2 regions of the Shewanella sp. 1311 genome follow, and region 2 is predicted to be linked to the other one. Evidence: riboswitches for the same ligand, from Rfam matches in the RefSeq annotation. Region 2 holds a riboswitch; the other holds the start of a gene.
The links. A riboswitch is a leader RNA that binds a small molecule or an ion and turns the genes downstream of it on or off. The one in region 2 is predicted to bind thiamine pyrophosphate.
Positions count from the first base shown of each region.

Region 1: it holds a riboswitch for thiamine pyrophosphate, as region 2 does, so the genes downstream of both, AC5YB3_RS20805 (TonB-dependent receptor) here and thiC (phosphomethylpyrimidine synthase ThiC) in region 2, are expected to answer to the same signal.

Region 1 is NZ_CM181686.1:4,717,208-4,727,591, reverse strand. It holds gene AC5YB3_RS20805 (TonB-dependent receptor) at 76-2,310, opposite strand; TPP riboswitch at 2,365-2,490, opposite strand; gene AC5YB3_RS20800 (YcfL family putative periplasmic lipoprotein) at 2,583-2,978, opposite strand; gene AC5YB3_RS20795 (PaaI family thioesterase) at 3,120-3,617, opposite strand; gene AC5YB3_RS20790 (PaaI family thioesterase) at 3,604-4,131, opposite strand; gene hinT (purine nucleoside phosphoramidase) at 4,128-4,484, opposite strand; gene AC5YB3_RS20780 (M61 family metallopeptidase) at 4,891-6,657, shown strand; gene AC5YB3_RS20775 (LuxR C-terminal-related transcriptional regulator) at 6,827-7,462, opposite strand; gene AC5YB3_RS20770 (cytochrome b/b6 domain-containing protein) at 7,760-8,506, shown strand; gene cctA (tetraheme c-type cytochrome CctA) at 8,600-8,950, opposite strand; gene AC5YB3_RS20760 (AI-2E family transporter) at 9,498-10,384, opposite strand, start outside.
Region 2 is NZ_CM181686.1:5,072,050-5,082,433, forward strand. It holds gene trhA (PAQR family membrane homeostasis protein TrhA) at 1-211, opposite strand, end outside; gene AC5YB3_RS22265 (hypothetical protein) at 717-2,048, shown strand; TPP riboswitch at 2,217-2,315, shown strand; gene thiC (phosphomethylpyrimidine synthase ThiC) at 2,517-4,622, shown strand; gene AC5YB3_RS22275 (bifunctional hydroxymethylpyrimidine kinase/phosphomethylpyrimidine kinase) at 4,625-6,580, shown strand; gene AC5YB3_RS22280 (HesA/MoeB/ThiF family protein) at 6,573-7,487, shown strand; gene thiS (sulfur carrier protein ThiS) at 7,504-7,707, shown strand; gene AC5YB3_RS22290 (thiazole synthase) at 7,709-8,473, shown strand; gene thiH (2-iminoacetate synthase ThiH) at 8,470-9,585, shown strand; gene AC5YB3_RS22300 (hypothetical protein) at 9,688-9,951, shown strand; gene AC5YB3_RS22305 (putative metalloprotease CJM1_0395 family protein) at 9,957-10,384, shown strand, end outside.

The DNA of each region.
Region 1 (10,384 bases), 350 kb from region 2:
CCCTTACAGTGGACTGCAGCTTAGTCATGAGTTAACCCAATAGGCTCATAGTGACATGTGCCATTACATCAGTTTTTACATAAACTTAACGTTAAAGGTTACGCCAATCTGACGCGGATCGCCGTAACGAATATATTGCTTTTCAGCCCAGCCATTATCTGGCTCGTTACCGAAATAGAAGCCGCGCACACCGTATTCTTCATTGAACAAATTACGGCCCCATAAATAGGCTGACCACGCACTCGCCTCATAACCCACGCGGGCATTGACGATAGTGTAGGGCTCAGAGCGGGATTCATTGCTGTCGGAATAGTAAAACTCACTCTTACCGCTCAGGTTTAGGTTAGTAAACCAGCCCGAATTGGTACGATAAGTCCCACCAAGGCTGTAGGTTAAGTGTGGTGAATGGGCCAGATCGCGGCCAGTTAAATCCACCTCAGTGCCATATTTATCCTGATACTGGTAGTCACCGTAGGCCGTTTCTAACCAACCTAAGCTTGAGTAAATTTGTAGATTATCCGTGGCATACCAGGTCGCATCTAACTCAGCACCATAGTTATTAGAACTACCAGCGTTTTCGGTGAACAAGATAAAACGCTGAGGTTTATCAGGGTCTTGCTGGGATGCCGCCACCTGTTGATCTTGTCTGTCCATATAGAACAGCGCCAAATTAGTATCGATAAGCCCCGCTAACCAATGGGATTTAAGGCCAATTTCATAGTTATAAAGCGTCTCAGTACTAAACTCTTTTTTATCGTTCAATTCGACAGGTAAAGACATGTTGAAACCGCCCGCCTTGTAACCGCGCGCGACACGAACATAAGCGTTGTGCGAGTCATTCAGCACTTTACTCACTGCAATATGACCGCCCCACATGGTTTCACTCGGGTCGAAATTATCGTTATTCGTATCTGAGTAATGGCTGTTACGGCGCTCTAAACGTAGGCCCACAGATAAGGCATAACCTGAGCTCAGATCCGTATCGAGCTGACCAAACAAGGCATAGTTCGTCGCTTCATACTCAGAGTCTAAGACTTCATCCGGCCAAGTATTGTATTCAGAATACAATTGGTTATCTTCTTTCAGATTCATGCCGTACACACCAAGCAACCAATCTGTACTGTCCGCAAAGATTCGGCCCTGCTCGGTAGAACTTAAGCGAAACTCTTGCGACACGGTTTTACGTTGGCCCGTTTTATCCCAAAAATAATCATATTGGCACGGTGCCAGATTGCCATCGTCATCACTGCATTGCTTAGAAGCCCAATACTCTGGGTTCGACCAATCGCCATCGTAACTGTAATGGTGATCGGTATTCGCAAAGGACGTTAACGAGGTTAGCTCAAAGGTTTCAGCGCCAGAATAGGTCGCTTTAAAGCCTGCGCCTGTGGTGCGCTGGCTATCGACACCCGGTTGATCCGATGTCGTCTGGGTCGGTGAATTGGTTAAACTCCACACATCATAGCCATTATCAAAATCGGCGTGCAGCACAGTTAAATCAAACTGCAAATCGTCAGTCGCATACCAGCGCAGCTTAGCGCGGCCGCTGAACTCATCGCGGCCATTGGTATCGTCACGACCTAAATAGAGGTTGTCGTGGTAACCATTTTGTTGATGTTGCTGCAGTGACACGCGATAAAGCAGCTTGCCAGAATCCGTTAATGGGCCGGAACTGAAACCGCTAAACGTGCGTAAATCATCATCGCCTAACGATACTTCGCCGCCATGTTCAAACACATCGGTGGGATCGTTACTTTTCAGATAAATCAGTCCCGCTAAGGCATTCGCGCCATAACGTGTGCCCTGTGGTCCACGTAGCACTTCGACCTGTTGTAGATCGTACATGCTCGACACCATACCAATACCGGATAAATCGATATCATCTATGATGTAACCCACAGAGGAATTAGGTGCACCTTGGTATTGCTCTTGCTCTCCTACGCCACGAATTTGAAAATATTTCGGCCGCGAACTTCCACCTGACCAGTTAAAATTGGCAATGGAATTAAGCAGATCTTCAAAGTGCTGCGCGCTTTCATCTTGAATTTTTTGACTGTCGATAACGGTAATACTGGAAGGCATTTTTTCTAAGCTTGAACTGCGAAAATCCGCCGTCACCACCATGACTTCCATCTCAGTGCTGGGATCGGGTTTATCGATAGCGTCGGTTTGTGCAAATGCAGAAGTGCTCAGCGCGGTAGCAATGGCTAACGCCAGCGGCGCTCGGGTTAAAAACAAGCTGGGTGTGATGGTTGAAAACGGGGAATGACGTTTTGACGTGTTACTGTTTAGCGTTTTACTGTTTAACATAGGACCTCAAATACATAGTTTGAGATCCGGCAACGAATAAGCGATTCAGAAGTGTGCTGTTGATTGGCCCATTCCTACGCCGGTATTAGCCGGATCAGGTTCTAAGGGTTCGTCAGCTGACATCTCAGTTTGCAGTAATCAACGTAAATTCATTCGCTGCAAACACCCCTTGGCGACGCCTAGTATACATGAGTAATAGGATGGGATGACACATTTACCTCATAAAATGAAAAATGCCAGCATAGCTGGCATTCTCAGGGCGAACTCACCGCTTAATTCGAAAAGGTTTCGCGCACGTACACATCAAATTTAACCGCTTGGGCATTGGGCGCCACGGCGGCGACTTGCAATTGTTGCTTGCCATGCAGCTTGACCGATTTCCAGCTCGTCGCTTCATCTTCAATAGTAAAGCCGCTGGCGTCGTACCAAGTGAATTTATACTGCACACGCATGTCAGTTGATGATTTGCTAACAATCAGCGCTGAACCCTGCACTAAATCACCAACTCGGCGTGCATCCACACTTTCAACTCCAATATCTCGGGCAAAGCTGGAATTATCGACGCGGGTTTCACCGAGCGAACTCACTGAAATACCTGCGGTATGTGAGGCACAAGCGCCTAAGGTCAGCGCCGCGGTCAATAACAGTCCTGTATAAATTTGTTTCATCTCTTTCTCCCAGTCACGCGACAAAATGCGCGGCCAGCGCGCATCATTTCCCATTAAACGACAAGCTAATCGAACTGTGCTGAACTTATGCTTAACAAGACAGACTTAATCATCACTCAAACATCTGCTCAATAAAACGAGTTAATCAATCAGAAAGTGCGCCCGTGCCGTAGCGATGAGCTGCTTACGATTGGTTTGCCAACAATCGATATTCACGTTGGCCACTCGTCGCCCCTGACGGGTAATACGACATTCAGCAAAGCTATCTTTATGCAGGCCTGCACGTAAATAGTCGATGGAAAAATCGACCACTTTAGGCACTTTGGCAGTTTGCATAAAGACCATCAACTGCACTATCGCTGACATCTCCATAAAACCTGCAATGACGCCGCCATGGATAGCGGGCAACACAGGATTACCGATATTGTCGTCCTTAGCAGGCAGTTTAAAAATCAGTTCATCACCAAAACGTTCCACCTTCATACCAATAAATTTGGCATAGGGAACGTGCTCAAGTAAATGACCAAAATCGTTAAGCTCAGTCGCGCGCTTAACAATACCTTGCACATCGATAGGCGCTTTTACTTGGGCATGTTGAGTGGCACTGGCTGTACCAAGTTCCGAATTATTTGCGCTCATCAGTGTCTCCTATTTCAGGCACGGCTTCACCCATCAGCGCTTGTCTAAAGGCATCACCCACCATTTCTGGACTGATCCGCATAAAGGAACCAACAGCATGGGCAATAGGATCATCTATGCTGTCTTGATAAGCAATCGCGCGGGTAAAGGCAATATTGGAAGACAATTTGTAGCATTCCGCAAACCCAAACACAGGCTTATGGGGCTGAGCGGGCTTCATATAATCCACCCGCAAATCGAGCGTAGGTGAGATTTCTAACAATTTGAATTTATGGAAAATTGCACTGACCACTGCACTGCCACAGGCGGTATCCATTAAAGTAGTAATGACTCCGCCATGGATAACGCCCGTATCGGGATAACCAATTAATTCAGTGCTGTAGGGCAACTCAATCAACACATGGTGCTCACTCGCCTCCAGTACGGTTAAACCGAGACGACGACACTGAGCGAGTTGATCCACAAACCGCTGCGCCATTTGGGTCAGCGGGAAAAAATCCGAATTGACCTTCATTGGCCTTGACTCAACATGGGCCCCAGAGGCTCCCCGCCCACAAGGTGGAAATGAATGTGATAGACTTCTTGTCCACCGTGTTGATTGCAGTTCATGATCAGTCGGTAGCCATCTTTAGCGATACCCGCTTCCGCCGCCAATTTAGCGGCAACTGTCATCATGCGGCCAAGCACCGGCTCATCAGAGGCTTTCATGTCGTTCGCCGTTGGGATCAAATGATTTGGCACAATCAAGAAGTGCGTTGGCGCCTTAGGGGAAATGTCTCTAAAGGCAGTCACAAGTTCATCTTGATACAGAATATCCGCGGGAATTTCGCGACGAATAATTTTGCTGAAAATCGTTTCTTCGGCCATGGGGCTTCCTCCTTGGGTTAGTTGGCATAGTATATACCCAAACAACTTGAAGATGCATGATTCAGCTGGAGTTTAACGCACTTTAGGCAAGGCGGTTATTTGCGGACCTAGTGGGCTAAGTTAAAAATAACCAACAAAGCATAAAGTGCGTTAAAACCCGCCGGGACGGAGCGTCTAGGGCACTCCACTCCCGTGTTGCATCAATTCAAAAGGTGGCCGACATTCTGTCATTGATGCGCCTTGAATTGAAGCACCCTAGGCGCTCTGAACTCGTATCTTCAGGTTGCTTGGGTATATTGACAATTCAATGCTTTGTGTCTGTAGATATTTTGCTTTTCATTTGCCAGTTGCAGGCATTTTTGGCAGCATGGCCACCATTAAAACACTCAGGTTTTGCAGGATAAATATGATCCATTACCAGATAATCCCCGTCGATCCGAAAGCCCATTTATTCGCAGTCACTATGACATTATCCCAGCCCAAGCCTGTGCAGGTCTTTAGCCTCCCCGCTTGGCTACCTGGCAGTTACATGGTGCGCGACTTTGCTAAAAATATCATTGAACTCAAGGCGCAAGCTGCTAATGGCCTAACACTTAAACTCACCCAGCTAGATAAGCAAACTTGGTCGGTTGACAATAATAGCAGCGAAATCATTTTGACTTATCAAGTGTATGCTTGGGATCTGTCGGTGCGCACTGCGCATTTGGACACAACCCACGGCTTCTTTAACGGCAGTAGCGTGTTTTTATCCGCCCACGGTTTTGAACAACAAACCCACACTGTCACTATGTTACCGCCCTCTGAGCCCACATTAAGTGATTGGCGCGTCGCTACCAGCATGACCCGCATCAGTGGTGACGACTTTGCCTTCGGCCAATTTAGTGCCACAAGCTATGACGAGCTCATCGATCATCCAGTGGAAATGGGCTTATTTACCTTAGCTAGTTTCGATGCCTGCGGCGTCCAACACGATATCGTACTCAATGGCCGCCACCGCGCTTGCATGCCAAGACTCTGCCAAGACTTGAAAGCCATTTGTGAGTATCAAATCAATCTTTTTGGTACGCCTGCGCCGTTTAAACGTTACTTGTTTATGACCACAGTATTAGACAATGGCTTTGGCGGGTTAGAACACAGAGCATCTACCGCATTAATGTGCTCACGCAAGGACTTACCGCTGTCGCTCAATGCGCCAATCAATAACGACTATCGCACTTATTTATCCCTGTGCAGCCACGAGTATTTCCACAGCTGGAACGTGAAGCGTATTAAGCCAGAGTGCTTTTTACCCTATAAACTTGAGGCTGAAACCTATACGCCACAACTGTGGGCCTATGAAGGCATCACCTCCTATTACGATGACTTCCTTACCTATCGCGCTGGGTTGGTAGATGAACAAAGCTATTTAGATATGCTGAGTGAGACCTTCACCCGCGTCTATCGCAGCCAAGGACGCTTTAAACAAAGTGTTAAAGATTCAAGCTTTAATGCATGGACTAAGTTCTATAAGCAAGATGAAAACGCGCAAAACGCCATCATCAGTTATTACACCAAAGGCGCGCTGTTTGCGCTGTACTTAGATTTAACCCTGCGCAGTGAAACCCAAGGCAAATACAATCTCGACCATGTTATGCAGATTTTATGGCAGGAATATGCTCTGCAAGACAAAGGCACGACTGACGGCTGTCACCAAGCGATTGTCGAGCGACTCCTTGGCCGTGATTGCCACGATTTGTTTGCCTACTTAGAGAACACCGACGATATTCCACTGGCTCCGCTACTTGCCGAATTTGGCGTCGAGTTTAACCTTCGAGCCAGCCAAGGTCCGCAGGATGTGGGCGGCGGGCAAGCGAAAGGTTATGACATTGCCTTTGGCGCGAAAACTCAAGCGGCGCCGATGGGATTGAAAGTGGTGACTGTTACCCAAGGCAGCCCTGCCCACCTTGCGGGATTAAGTGCGGGGGATATCTTAATCGCCGCCGATAACTTGCAAGTCAGCGCGCAATTTGAGTCGCAGCTACAGCAATATCCGCTGGGTGAATCCTTGAAGCTATATTGGTTTAGACGGGATGAATTGATGACGGGTGAATTGATGATAACTGCCGCGCCGAAGGACACAGTCGCCCTAGCAATTAGTGACAAGACTAAGCTCGCGGCTTGGTTAGGACGTTAATTTAACGTTTTGATTAGACAGGTTTTAAGAAAAACAAAAGGGGCAAAAGCCCCTTTTATCATTTCTGAGATAACGCTTAACTTAGGTACTAATCTCTAAACGCACACATCTATGTCTAGATCAGTATTCCCTTGCCAAATCAGTGTCTTCTATCAGTGCTAATACAGACTTAAACCACCACATCGTGCAAATAGGTTTGCGCCCACGCGATCGCTTGACCACGGCTCGACACACCTATCTTACGGAATACTCGGTACAAATGGGTTTTTATCGTGCTTTCACTGACAAACAACTGATTGGCAATATCTAAGTTAGTGCTACCCGTTAAGAGAGCTTGTAATACTTCTCGCTCACGAATCGTCAGCGGTTCAGTATCTTCGAACAAGCCAAAGTCATCGTTCACCCCATTGACGAGTTGAATTGGGATCACCCTATGGCCTCGTAAAATATTCGAGAATCCTAGGCTAATCTCAGTTAAACCCGCATCGAGATAAAACACCCCTGCGGTCGTGGCAGCTTGCATTAAAAAGCGCGCATCCACTTGTTTAGGGAATTGTAAATAGACGACTCGTACACTTGGTTGTTCACGGGCAAGTAAACGCTGAAATTGATGGGCTTTTTGAAGATCAACAGTCGCTAAATCAATCACTACCATGGAGGCATGATTATCCTTGATTTGTTCACACATCTCATCTGGGCTGACTTGCGTCAACTTAACGAGAAACTCCTGTGGCCAACGTCCTGCTAGCAGTTCCATTAATACTTGCGATCGTGACACTACAATCCAATGTAATATTTTGAACATCCTGCTCACTCCCTGTCTGATTAACGATTATTCACTTTGAGAACCTAAAATCCTCTCAATACAACTTCAACATCCGTTCAATAGACTTCCAAGTCTATCGTGGTGACGATATTAGCATTAGATAAAACAGATTAAAAAGACTTACGTGAAAAATATTTACCGTACGCAAATCAAAAACTTCTAACACTTTCGTTGAATCCACTATCAATCAGAAGTCTTAATTGAAACTGAAAAAAATTACTGAAACTTTTAGATAAAAGCGTAAGATTATATCAACACAAAAAATAAGGAAATTCCATGTCCAGCAGTAAACCCACCGCGCTTGAAGTCAAACCCTACCCTGTATGGGACAAACCGACTCGATTATTCCATTGGATAAATGTCATTCTCGTGCTCGCACTCATCTTAGTGGGTGGCATCATGATGTATCGCACTGAGTTGGGCATCACTGAGTTAACCGGCAAAATTGGCTTAAAAACTTTACACGTATGCATAGGATATGCGTTTGCAATCAACCTCATCATTCGCCTTGTGTGGGGTTTTGTCGGTAACAAATATGCGCGTTTCAGCCATATGTTTCCCAATGCCAATAGCAAAAATGAGTTAATGACCTACAAGTCAGAACTGGCCGCGGGTAAAAATCCGCAGTATTTAGGCCATAATCCTAAAGGCAAATTTGCTGTCCTCGGCATTATGCTGCTGTTAGTCACTATCATGATAACTGGGCTTTTACGTGCAGGAACAGATATTTACTACCCGCCGTTAGGTAGTGCAGTACAAAGCTATCTGGCCGATACCAATGTCGACCCAGCAAGCTTAAAACCCTATGATGCCACTGGGGTGAATGCCGAAAAAGCAGATGCGCTTAAACCGCTGAAGGGACTCGCCGGTGAAGTTCACGTTTATGCGGTTTATCTACTTATGCTACTGATTTTACTGCATGTATTCGCAGTGGTTTATACCGAAGTTAAACGTCAACCTGGGATTATTTCAGCCATGTTCTCTGGCAAGAAGATCATCCAAGGTCAGCCAAAAGACGAGTAATCGGTTAGTTTAATGATAAAAATAACGCCAGCATTTGCTGGCGTTATTTGTTTAGACTTGAAGGCTTACGCCAACGTTTCTAATATTTTTTGGTTATTTTTTCAGAATAGTCGCAGGTGTACGGCCATCATCATGGCAGCTTTCACAGGTAGGTTTTTCACCTACATTCATATCATGCACCGCATGACAATCTGCACAGACTAAATTGCCGTCATGTGGTTTATGCACAGCGTCCATCTCAGCAAGAGAACCGTGACAGCTTTGGCACTGTTCAAATTCAAAGGCACCATCCGCAGAAGGTGTACCATCTTTATGACAGCTTTCACATCCACCCGACTCAGCGTGGAAATCAGACAATTTTTGATCTGCTGCAAATGCGGTTGGCGACAGCGCTAACGCTGCGAGACTAGCCCCGAAAAGCGCACTTAATAGTTTTTTGCTCACAATAGTATCCTCCAATGGCGATTGTCAGTGGAAATTCTTGTCAGGGTGACTTCCATCTCGCAACCAAAAGTAAATAGCACGACTCGATATAACTTAGCTAAGGATGAACGAATAAGCAAACCCATGCTAAGCCCCCCAACTTTATCAACATACTCAAGGGTAAAATGTGCGCTGCATCATGTAACCACATGCTTATATAAGAGCTTTACATATGCTTAACCTAGAGGCTACATAATGTAAATCCCTATAGCAACTAAGGACATAATAAAAAGCCAGGGTTAAACAATTTGGGCTCTACTCGAAGGACTTAAGGACAAACTCAAAACCATAAAAGTTAACGAAAGGAGTAAGTGCTGCTTGATAAAGATGTGCAATGACGACTATACGTGGAAATTAAAAAGAGTGCCTAAACGCCCTACTTGTCTCTGACACTGAGCTCCATAGCGGAACTCAGTGTCAAATTTAGTCTCTAAATTTAGAGACTAAATTCAGTTGTTACATGCAAGCCAGCAGACAAAACAAGCTCTGGAAATCGAGCGAGTCGTCATCAACTCGCATCGAGTCCCTGAAGAGTCTCAACCTCAGTTTTAGGCCAAGCGTTAATCACGGCTTTAACCAAGGAAGCCAATGGAATGGCAAAGAATACCCCCCACACGCCCCATAAACCACCAAAGACTAATACCGCGGCTATGATTATCACTGGATGCAAATCCACCGCATCGGAGAACAAAATCGGCACGAGTAAATTACCGTCGAGCGCCTGAATAATGCCGTAACCCAACATCAAATAGCCGAATTCAGAACTAAAACCCCACTGAAAAAATGCCACTAAGGTGATCGGCAAGGTGACTAAGGTTGCGCCAACATAGGGGATCAATACCGACAAGCCAGTCAACACCCCGAGCAGCATTGAATACCTCAGCCCCATTAAGGCAAACAAGATATAGCTCGCGACACCAACCACCACGATTTCAATCACTTTGCCACGAATGTAATTGAAAATTTGCTGATGCATTTCAAACCACACTTTGCGGGCTAATTGACGATTAGCAGGGAAAAAACGCTTACTGCCGCGGATCAGCTGGTCTTTATCCTTTAAAAAGAAAAACACCAACAGAGGCACTAAAATCGCGTATACCATCAAGACGAGTAATGACGCTGAATAGCCAATTAATTGCTTAGCAATATCCAGTACATGCTGAGTATCGAGCAGTTTTTTAAGCTCTGCGACCATCAAATCTAATTGCTCAGGATTGATAAATTGCGGGTATTGGTTGATCAAGGTTTGTAGCGTCAGCAGCCCTTTATCTATCATGCTCGGCAAATCGGCAATTAAGCTCACGCCTTGACGCCACACACTCGGAATTAAGCCAAATGTCAGTAAGACCACAATGCCCAAAAACAACACGATAACTAAGGACGCACCAGCGGTGC
Region 2 (10,384 bases):
TGCTCGCACCATAAATGGCAACGCCTGTTAGTTGAATTGGCGTTAGATGATCTTGCCCTTTGAGTAACATCAGTACCAATGCCACTATGCCTGCGATGACGCCTAAGCCATGGGATACGCTATTAGCGATTTCTTCTTTAATACTATACGGCCCAGGCTTAGCAAGGGTTTTAGCTGGGTTTTGTTGTTCGATAATACTTTGACTCGACATGGTAGATACATACTCGCAAACGATAATGACTGAGTCTATCAGTAAGGAAAATAAATCACCACATCTAAGCGTACACTTGTAAGCTTAAATATATGGCTGGCTTCTATTGTTTTCACCTTTAGATTTTTAACGCCGTCTTGCATTCCCGTCAGCGTATCGCATTGATGATGTTATCCGCTTCAAGACGTAAGAGTTAGCAAGCCATTTCCTTTCAATTTAGCGCGATAGTGAGCTCAATTCCCAGCCTTATTTGTCTCAACTGACAAGTGTCTGATCAAGCATTGGAGTAAGCACTGCGCTTGTCGCGTGTTGTATTCGCGTTGAACTTTACCCTGTTTGCCTCCTCTAATCTGCGTTGAGCACTCGCAAGTAAATGCAATCATTGGATAATTCTCTTTCAATATTCAGCAACTCGATATTGGATTGATATTGGATTTGAGTGCAATTGTTCCACGTTAAGTATCATCGAAATCAATTGAGACTACACAAAACCTAAGGATGGATTTTGCCTTTTCAACGTCAACCCAAAGCCACGCCTTTATTGACAGTATCTCCTACAGCAATAGCGATTGGAGATGATGCTGATAGTGCTTTGCTTTTTTCGGTCACATCGCCAGAAGGTGAGACTTTTATTGCATTTGATCATCACTTCGGTGATCTGGATACTGCTCAAACGCCTGTTTTTACCACTGATGCCGAGCCGTCAGCGTTCAATCGTGGTGCAGGCCGTTTAGTCACTGAGCATGACACTCAAGCTATATATCATGAGCAAGCCCAAGATTTAGTACTGCAAGAAATCCATGCTGAACATCAAGATCAACATCAAGATAAATTGGTTGCTGAATCTGAATCCAAACCTGAACTGTCTAGGATAATACAAACCAGTGATCAGGCATTGGAGACGGGATCAGTTTTACGTGCTCGTCAGCCGTATTTCAAAGGATTAAGTCTGCTATTTTTTGTGCTCTTAGTGCATGCGTGTTTATTTTTACTTATCTGCATTTTGTGGCGCCCACAGTTAAATCCCTTTGGATTAACGGAAACGGGAAGTCGGGGCTCTAAAGTGACGGCGCTTAAAGCTTACTTTATTTATGCTCCCGCGGTAGAGAAGGCTGAAAGCGCTGCGCTAGAAACAGAGAGCAAGGCCGTGGATAAGACTGAAGCGGAAAGTTCTGTTACGCCTACAACTGTTCCCACGCCTACAACTCAAGTTAAGCCTATGCCAATACTTGAAAAGGTCGTGCCTGAAAAAGTAGATCAGGGAAAAGTGAAGCCAGATACGGTTAAACCGGACATCACTCAATCAAGCCAATCTCAATCAAGTGTACAAAGTGAAGTACAGCCCGTGGAAGCAACGGCAAAAAAGCCAACGAATATGTTTGATGCTACAGAAATAAAGCCGCAGCTTGGCGCTAAGAGTTCGCCCGCAGCAGAAGGTGAGAGCACAATAGCGACAAGCTCAAGCATGAGTTTATTCACCCAGCAATATTTTGAACGTCAGCGCGAGCAAGCGCTCGATGATCTCGTCATTGAACAGGCCGATAAATTCACCCGGAAATCGAATATGAGTGAAATGAGCCCTGAGATGGAAGTGTTATTTGTCCCTAACGCCGATGATTTCGGTGGCACAACGAGTCTAGATTTACCCTTAGACCCAAATCGTATTGTGCGTATAGGGGATACTTGTTATCGCGTCGTCCGTCTGGGGACACAAATTAATCCTAACGCCGAAAATTTAGGTTTTCCCATTAACTGCAGTGGCAAAAAAATCAATCAAGCTATTGATGATGCCATTCAATCTCGATTAAACAAAATGATGCTCAAACCCCATAAATAGTGACTTTCTTTTATGATTTATTTTCACGACTATTATAAGTTTTTTTAGTTTTATTTAATTTTTTCAATTAAAAACAATAGATTGTGAGTCTTTATTTTGGATTGGTAGTTAAGATTTTTAATTACTTTTTTCCTTGTTTGTTACTGCCGCTTCTGTCTATACTGCGCACTCATCTTGTCGGAGTGCCTCTTGGCTGAGACCGTTTATTCGGGATCCGTTGAACCTGATCAGGTTAAAACCTGCGAAGGAAACAAGCGTAATAACACACATTAAATCGCCAAAATAGACGGCTTGAACATCTGTTAACTAAGCAGTGTTTTAAGCCTTAATGTTTAGATTTAATTGTTATTGAGCAGGGTAACTCAATTTTTGAAGCCAGTGTTGGCCACAAAAATTGATTGCCATGCCCAGCTATCAACAACTCAATTCTCCAGACAAGCAACTCCATTTTTTAACGTGAGATTGCTTATGTCCAGTTCAAACCAAAACCCAGCTGTAGCTGCCAATGCGATAGAAATTACAGCGCCAGAATCGACAATCCCTAATAAATCGTCTGAGTCTAGTCAATCAACAGTGCCTAAGGCGCCGAGTCGCCGCGAAACCCGCGCGCAGGCCCAAGCCTTTATCGATACGTTAGCGCCACTGCAACATCCTAATTCACAAAAGATTTATCTCGAAGGTTCAAGTGCCGATATTCGCGTTGGCATGCGACACATTCTGCAGACTGACACGCTGGTGGGCGGAACAGATGATGCGCCTATCATGGAGAAAAATCCGCCAATCCGAGTGTACGATTGCGCCGGACCTTATTCCGATCCTGAGGCCGACATCAATGTGCGTCTAGGCCTTGGTAAATTAAGACAAAACTGGATCCTAGCCCGCAACGATACAGAGCAATTACCCTGCGCGACCTCAGACTTTACCCAACAAAGACTCGCCGATGATGGTTTAGACCATCTGCGTTTTGAGGCTGGCTCGAGTGCAATTGTTCGCCCACGCAGAGCGCTGCAGGGTAAACGAGTCAGCCAATTACACTATGCCCGTCAAGGGATTATCACTCCCGAAATGGAATATGTGGCGATCCGCGAGAACATGGCACTTGCCGAAGTACAGGATGAAATCCTCAATCGTAAAGCCAAGGGCGAAGCTTTTGGTGCCTTAGTCGGCGAACCGATTACCGCCGAATTTGTCCGCGCCGAAGTTGCCCGTGGCCGCGCGATTATTCCGCTGAATATTAACCATCCCGAAGCCGAACCTATGATCATTGGGCGTAACTTTTTGGTGAAAGTGAATGCCAATATTGGTAATTCTGCGGTGACGTCATCCATCGAGGAAGAAGTGGAAAAGCTCGTCTGGTCAACCCGTTGGGGTGCAGATACGGTAATGGATTTATCCACGGGGCGTTATATCCACGAGACCCGCGAGTGGATCATCCGCAACTCGCCAGTGCCCATCGGCACAGTGCCGATTTATCAAGCGCTGGAGAAAGTGAACGGCGTGGCAGAGGATTTAACCTGGGAAGTGTTCCGCGATACCTTGATTGAACAAGCGGAACAAGGTGTTGATTACTTTACTATTCATGCTGGTGTGCTGCTGCGTTATGTGCCGATGACGGCTAAACGTGTTACTGGGATCGTTTCTCGCGGCGGTTCAATTATGGCCAAATGGTGCCTGAGTCATCACAAGGAAAACTTCCTCTACAGCCATTTTCGTGAGATCTGTGAGCTTTGCGTCGCCTACGATGTATCCCTGTCTTTAGGTGATGGTATGCGTCCAGGCTCGATTGCCGACGCTAATGATGCCGCCCAGTTTGCAGAGCTTGAAACCTTAGGTGAGCTAGTCAAAATCGCGTGGGAATACGACGTACAAACCATTATCGAAGGGCCGGGACATATCCCGATGCAGCTCATTAAAGAGAACATGGACAAGCAGTTAGCTCACTGCGATGAAGCGCCGTTTTACACGCTTGGCCCACAAATCACCGATATCGCACCTGGGTATGATCATTTCACCTCCGGCATAGGCGCGGCCATGATTGCTTGGTACGGCTGCGCTATGTTGTGTTATGTCACGCCAAAAGAACACTTAGGATTACCGAATAAACAAGATGTTAAGCAAGGTTTGATTGCTTATAAGATTGCCGCCCACGCCGCCGATGTGGCGAAAGGTCATCCGAGTGCGCAAATTCGTGATAATGCGCTGGCAAAGGCGCGGTTTGAATTCCGCTGGGAAGATCAATATAACTTAGGACTCGATCCTGAAACCGCACGTGCTTATCACGATGAATCTTTACCGCAGGAATCCGCTAAAGTCGCGCATTTTTGCTCTATGTGCGGCCCTAAATTTTGTTCGATGAAAATCACCCAAGATGTGCGCGCCTATGCCGCAGGCTTAGAGGCGGCACAAGCGAAGGCGGAGCAAGTTGAAGCGGCTGACCAAGCCATGCAAGTCACAGTTAAGACGCCGCAGGAGTTGGAAGCGGCAATGGCGCTAAAATCGGCACAATTTGCTGCTTCGGGCGCCGAGATCTATCACGTGAAAGACAAGCTTGTCGCCGAAGCTGAGGAAGCCTAATTATGTTGGGTATTCATGGGGATAATGTGCCCATGAATACCGAGCGTCCCGCGTTTGTCTGGACCATAGCTGGTTCAGACAGTGGCGGTGGTGCCGGTATTCAGGCGGACTTAGCGACAATTCAAGATTTGGGCTGTCACGGTTGCAGTGTGGTCACCACAGTGACGGCGCAAAGTTCTGTGGCGGTCACTTTAGTCGAGCCCGTATCAGCGGCGATGTTAATGGCTCAGCTGACGACTCTACTTTCCGACTTGCCACCCAAAGCAATTAAAATCGGCTTACTGGCAGATCAAACTCAAGTGGCATTGCTGGCAGATTGGATCGCGAGTTTTAAAATCCACTATCCATCTGTGCCTGTGATTGTCGATCCTGTGATGGTCGCCAGTTGTGGCGATGCATTAGCAGTAGATAACTGTCAGGATATAAAAAGTGCGGCCAAATCAGCCTTAGATTTTAAGCCTTTCAAAGGTTTAATCGAACTTATCACGCCCAATGTGCTTGAACTTGGGCGGTTAACTCACAGTGATGTTTCAACGAAAGCGCAATTCGCTGCCGCGGCACTGGCTTTATCCCAGAGCCTTGATTGCAGTGTGCTCGCTAAAGGTGGCGATGTGAGCTTTGGTTGCACTGACATTCTTGATGATACTCATGCTCAAACTCACGATAACACTTATGCTCAAACTCAGGCTAACGTTCATGTTATCGCTCTTGATAGCAACGGCTGGGACCTTGAGCTTGCCGAGGATTATCTAGTTTGTCGTCAAGTGCGCGCGAGCTCTGAGCTGCATCAAAATGGGCGCTTCTGGTTAGCCAGCCAGCGGGTTAATACCCGTCATAATCATGGTAGCGGCTGCACTTTGTCATCGGCCATTGCCGCCGTGTTAGCGCAGGGTTTTGTATTGCAAGATGCGGTGGTTGTTGCGAAAGCCTACGTGAGTCAAGGCTTAAGCGCGGCGATTGGTTTAGGGCAAGGTCCAGGGCCGTTGGCCCGTACGGGTTGGCCTAATAACTTGTCCCGATATGCCAAGATAAATCTGTGTGATGGCAATTTTATTAGTTATCAACTCAACCAACACCTTGATGTTGGTAATGATTTAGTTGCAACAGTTTTATCCGCAACAGATCAGGCAACCGCTCAGGTAAGAATAGCCTCGACGCCACCTCAAAATATTTTATCCCACTGTTTTAAAGTGCTCGATGCCGAGCTTGGTGTTTATCCCGTGGTGAGTGACTTAACCATGCTGGAAAGTTTATTAGCGGCAGGCGTTAAAACTGTGCAGTTACGGATAAAAACCGACATCAGCGAGTTAACTACTACCACCGCGCCAGCCGAATCTGATTTAGGCAAGTCTGCGCTAGGTAGATGTGAGTCAGGCAAATCTAAGTCAGGCGAACCTGAGTTAATTGGCTCCGAATTAGAAGCACAAATTCAAACAGCCATTGCCTTAGGCAAGCATTTTAATGCACAGCTTTTTATTAATGATCACTGGCAGTTAGCGATAAAATACCATGCCTTCGGGGTACATTTAGGCCAAGAAGATCTCGCCGTTACTGACTTAGCGGCCATTCAAGCCGCGGGGCTCGCGCTAGGCATATCGAGCCACAGTTATTTCGAGTTGCTATTGGCGCACCAATACTCGCCATCCTACATAGCGCTTGGGCATATATTCCCAACCACGACGAAGCAAATGCCTTCGGCGCCCCAAGGGCTCGCAAAACTTAAACACTATGTGGCGTTACTCCAATGCCATTATCCCTTGGTCGCAATTGGCGGTATTGACTTAACAAATCTGGCAAAGGTGAAAGCAACAGGGGTGGGCAATATTGCTGTGGTGCGCGCAATAACGAAAGCTAAGGAGCCAGTCGCAGCGTTTGCAGAGCTGAGCCAAGCTTGGGAGCAATGTAGCTTGTCTGAAGAACTGGCTGTAAAGCATGAGTTGGATGCAAAGCATGAGTAAAAAAACACCTCTTTCTCACGCAGAGGTTCTTTGCGGTCATATACACAGCGACAATGAACACTGCGGCCATGCACTCAGTGATGCCGATTTCATCCGTTATTCTCGGCAAGTCTTATTGCCAGAAGTGGGTGAGGCTGGGCAATTACAACTGGCCGACGCTGGTGTCGCTATTATCGGTCTTGGCGGTTTAGGGCAATTGGCGGCGCAATATCTGGCCTGTGCAGGTATTGGTCGCTTGACCTTAATCGATATGGATAAGGTTGAAGTATCAAATCTGCCAAGACAATTGTTATTCAACGATGCCGATATTGGACTCAATAAGGCGCGAGTTGCCAAGCAAAAGCTCAATGGCATAGCACCGCATTGCACTGTTACTGCCTATGAAACAGCATTTAATCCTGCGACATCGGCTCATCATTTGGCTGATATTTTACTGGCAAAACAACAGGGCAAAAAAGTGCTAGTGCTTGACTGCACCGATAACTTTGCGACTCGCCAAGCCATTAATCGCCGCTGTATCGAAGCGGCTTTGCCTTTAGTTAGCGCGTCAATCGCAGCATTTAGCGGCCAATTGTTCGCGGTCGACCAAATGCTGTTCCCCTCTGGTGGTTGTTATCACTGTATTTTCCCCGCACAGACGAGAGTGTCGCAGAGCTGCAGTGCCCAAGGCGTACTCGGGCCGAGCGTAGGCGTCATGGCGTCAATGCAATCTTTGGTGGCCATGCAGCTCTTGTTGAATGTGGATAGCGGTTGCGATGAATCGAAAAATGTCTTGTTGGGGCGTTTTTGGCGCTTCGACGCTAAATCACTTTCATGGACAGCGGCGATATTAACGCGGGATCCCCATTGTGATGTGTGTGGTCCAAAAGAGGTTCGTTCATCATCCGATAAGCCCAGCAGACTATAAAATATGAAGGTTTGATATGATTTTAATTCACATAAATAATGTCCCGCAGCCATTAACGGAACCGACTTCGCTCGCGGCTGTGATCCTCGCGCAAGATATAGCCCTCGATTCGGTCGCTATCGTGTTGAATGCAGAGGTGGTTCCGCGTAATCGCTGGCAATCGATTCTCTGCCAACATGAAGATAAATTAGAACTTTTTTCAGCTGTAGCGGGAGGCTAGTATGTTAAAGATTGCCGATGTGGAGTTTGAATCACGGTTATTTACCGGAACGGGAAAATTCAGCAATAGCCAAGTGATGCTTGAGGCGATAACTGCTTCAAAATCGCAGTTAGTGACAGTTGCGATGAAAAGAATTGATTTTAAAATGGGGCTTGATGATTTACTCACGCCGTTACGCCAAGCGGGTGTACGGCTATTGCCTAACACTTCGGGGGCGAGAAACGCCAAGGAAGCGGTGTTTGCGGCTGAGCTTGCCCGTGAAATGCTGGGAACTCATTGGATTAAGCTCGAAATCCACCCGGATCCTAAGTACCTAATGCCCGATGCGATAGAAACCTTAGAGGCGGCTAGAATCCTCTGTGAGAAAGGCTTTATCGTGATGCCCTACGTGCATGCCGATCCTGTGCTCTGTCGCCGCTTGGAAGATGTAGGCTGCGCTGCGGTTATGCCACTGGCGAGTCCGATTGGCAGTAATCAGGGTTTAGTCACTGAAAGCTTTTTAAAAATCATCATAGAGCAGGCGCGGGTGCCTGTGGTGATCGATGCAGGCATTGGCGCACCTTCGCAGGCTGCGCGGGCAATGGAGCTGGGCGCCGATGCGGTGCTCGTTAACACGGCCATCGCCAGCAGCGCGTCGCCGATAGTGATGGCCGAGTGTTTTAGGGAGGCGGTGCAATGCGGTAGACGGGCCTTTGAAGCAGGACTTGGCCGAGTACAAACGGGCGCGGTACATACTAGTCCTCTGACGGGATTTTTAAATCAATGAGTTTTGTAGCGGAATTTACCAAGATCCCACGGGATAAACTGTTACTCGATTTGTATTCTTGCACTGCCCAAGATGTTGAGCGGGCGCTAGTGAGTCCAGCAGGGGATTTACGTAGCTTACTGGCCTTGCTATCACCTGCGGCGGAACCTTATATCGAAACCATGGCGCAGCACTCTGCGGCGCTTACGCGGCAGCGATTTGGCGCGAATCTGGGCATGTATTTACCGCTATACGTCTCGAATCTGTGCGCTAATGATTGTGATTACTGTGGCTTTAGCATGAGTAACAAACTCAAACGCAAGACCTTGAATGAGCTGGAGTTGATGGCCGAAATGGCCATTATCAAAGATAGGGGCTTCGATTCTGTTTTACTGGTGTCGGGTGAGCATGAAACTAAGGTCGGCATCGATTATTTCAAGCAAATGTTGCCGCTGGTAAAGCAGCAATTTAGCCATGTGGCGATGGAGGTCCAGCCCATGAGTGAGGACCATTATCGCCAGTTAGTCGCGCTAGGTTTAGATGCTGTGATGATTTATCAAGAGACCTATCAGCCAGAGACTTATGCTCGTCACCATTCCCGAGGTAAAAAAATGGATTTTACTTATCGCTTAGCAACACCAGACAGAGTTGCAGCGGCGGGAGTAGATAAAATTGGTCTTGGGGTTTTATTAGGGCTGGATGATTGGCGTTTAGATGCGTTAATGATGGGATATCATCTCGACTATTTAGAGCGACGCTATTGGCGCACCCGCTTTAGTATTTCGCTACCAAGGTTACGACCTTGTACTGGCGGGATCACCCCAAAAGTCATGCTATCGGATCTAGGTTTAGTGCAAATGATTTGTGCATTTAGACTTTTTAATCAACAGCTTGATATCAGCATGTCGACAAGAGAAAGTCCTGAGCTGAGGGATAATCTTTTGCCACTTGGGATCACTCAAATCAGTGCGGGCAGTTCGACACAACCGGGAGGCTATCAAGCGCCTGACAGTCAACTCGATCAATTTGAGATAAGCGATGATCGCAGTGTCGAGCAAGTTATCGAACAGATGCAACGGCAGGGTTTTAATCCCGTATTTAAGGATTGGGAAGCTAATTGGATCACAGGATAAATCTGGCCGTAAATAAATGCTGAGAATGCGGATAAAATCTGTACTTTTGCACGTTACTGGTCAATAATTGACCCATTAATCACAGCGTGCAGGAATACCGTTATGCAAATCCAATCTGCTTATTCATCCGGTCTGCAAGGCTTGCAAAGTGCTCAATCTGGGCTTACTCAAGCAACAATAGATGTGGCTAAACCTACACAGACGCAAAGTGCGACTCCGGCTGAGCCTGCTAGAGATGTTGCCCAGCCCGATAAAACCTCGGCATTACTGGCAGCAAATGAGTCATTAAGACAAGGTGAAGCCTCAACAGAAGTGATTGAAACTGATTCAGAAACGATAGGTTCGATCATTAATATTAAGGTGTAAATATCATGTCGGTTGTGGCGCTATCACCTCAGGTTGGAGCGCCATCCTCTTCATTTTCGGCACATGATAAGACGCTAAGCTCGAATCTAAGCCAGGCTCAAAGCCAGAGCCTAATCCAGAGTCAAGCTAATAGCACTTATCAAGGAGCCAGCGCTCACACTGCAGGCTCCGCAAAATTTGAAGCGAGTGGTGCCTATGAACCACATTTTACTGGAACCTCAACCGCTCCGGTTCAAGCTGCGCCTATTGCTTCATTAGCAACTCACGTTTCCCAATCTCTGCACTCATCACCGAATGTGTCTTTTAACGCGAGTTCTTCGGCTGCTAGTTCATTGCCCTCGAGCACTCAAACATTTTCTGCAACGCCTGCCGCTATATCATCAGCGCCTTTATTCAACGGGACAAATACCGCGACACCTATCAGTTCAAATGT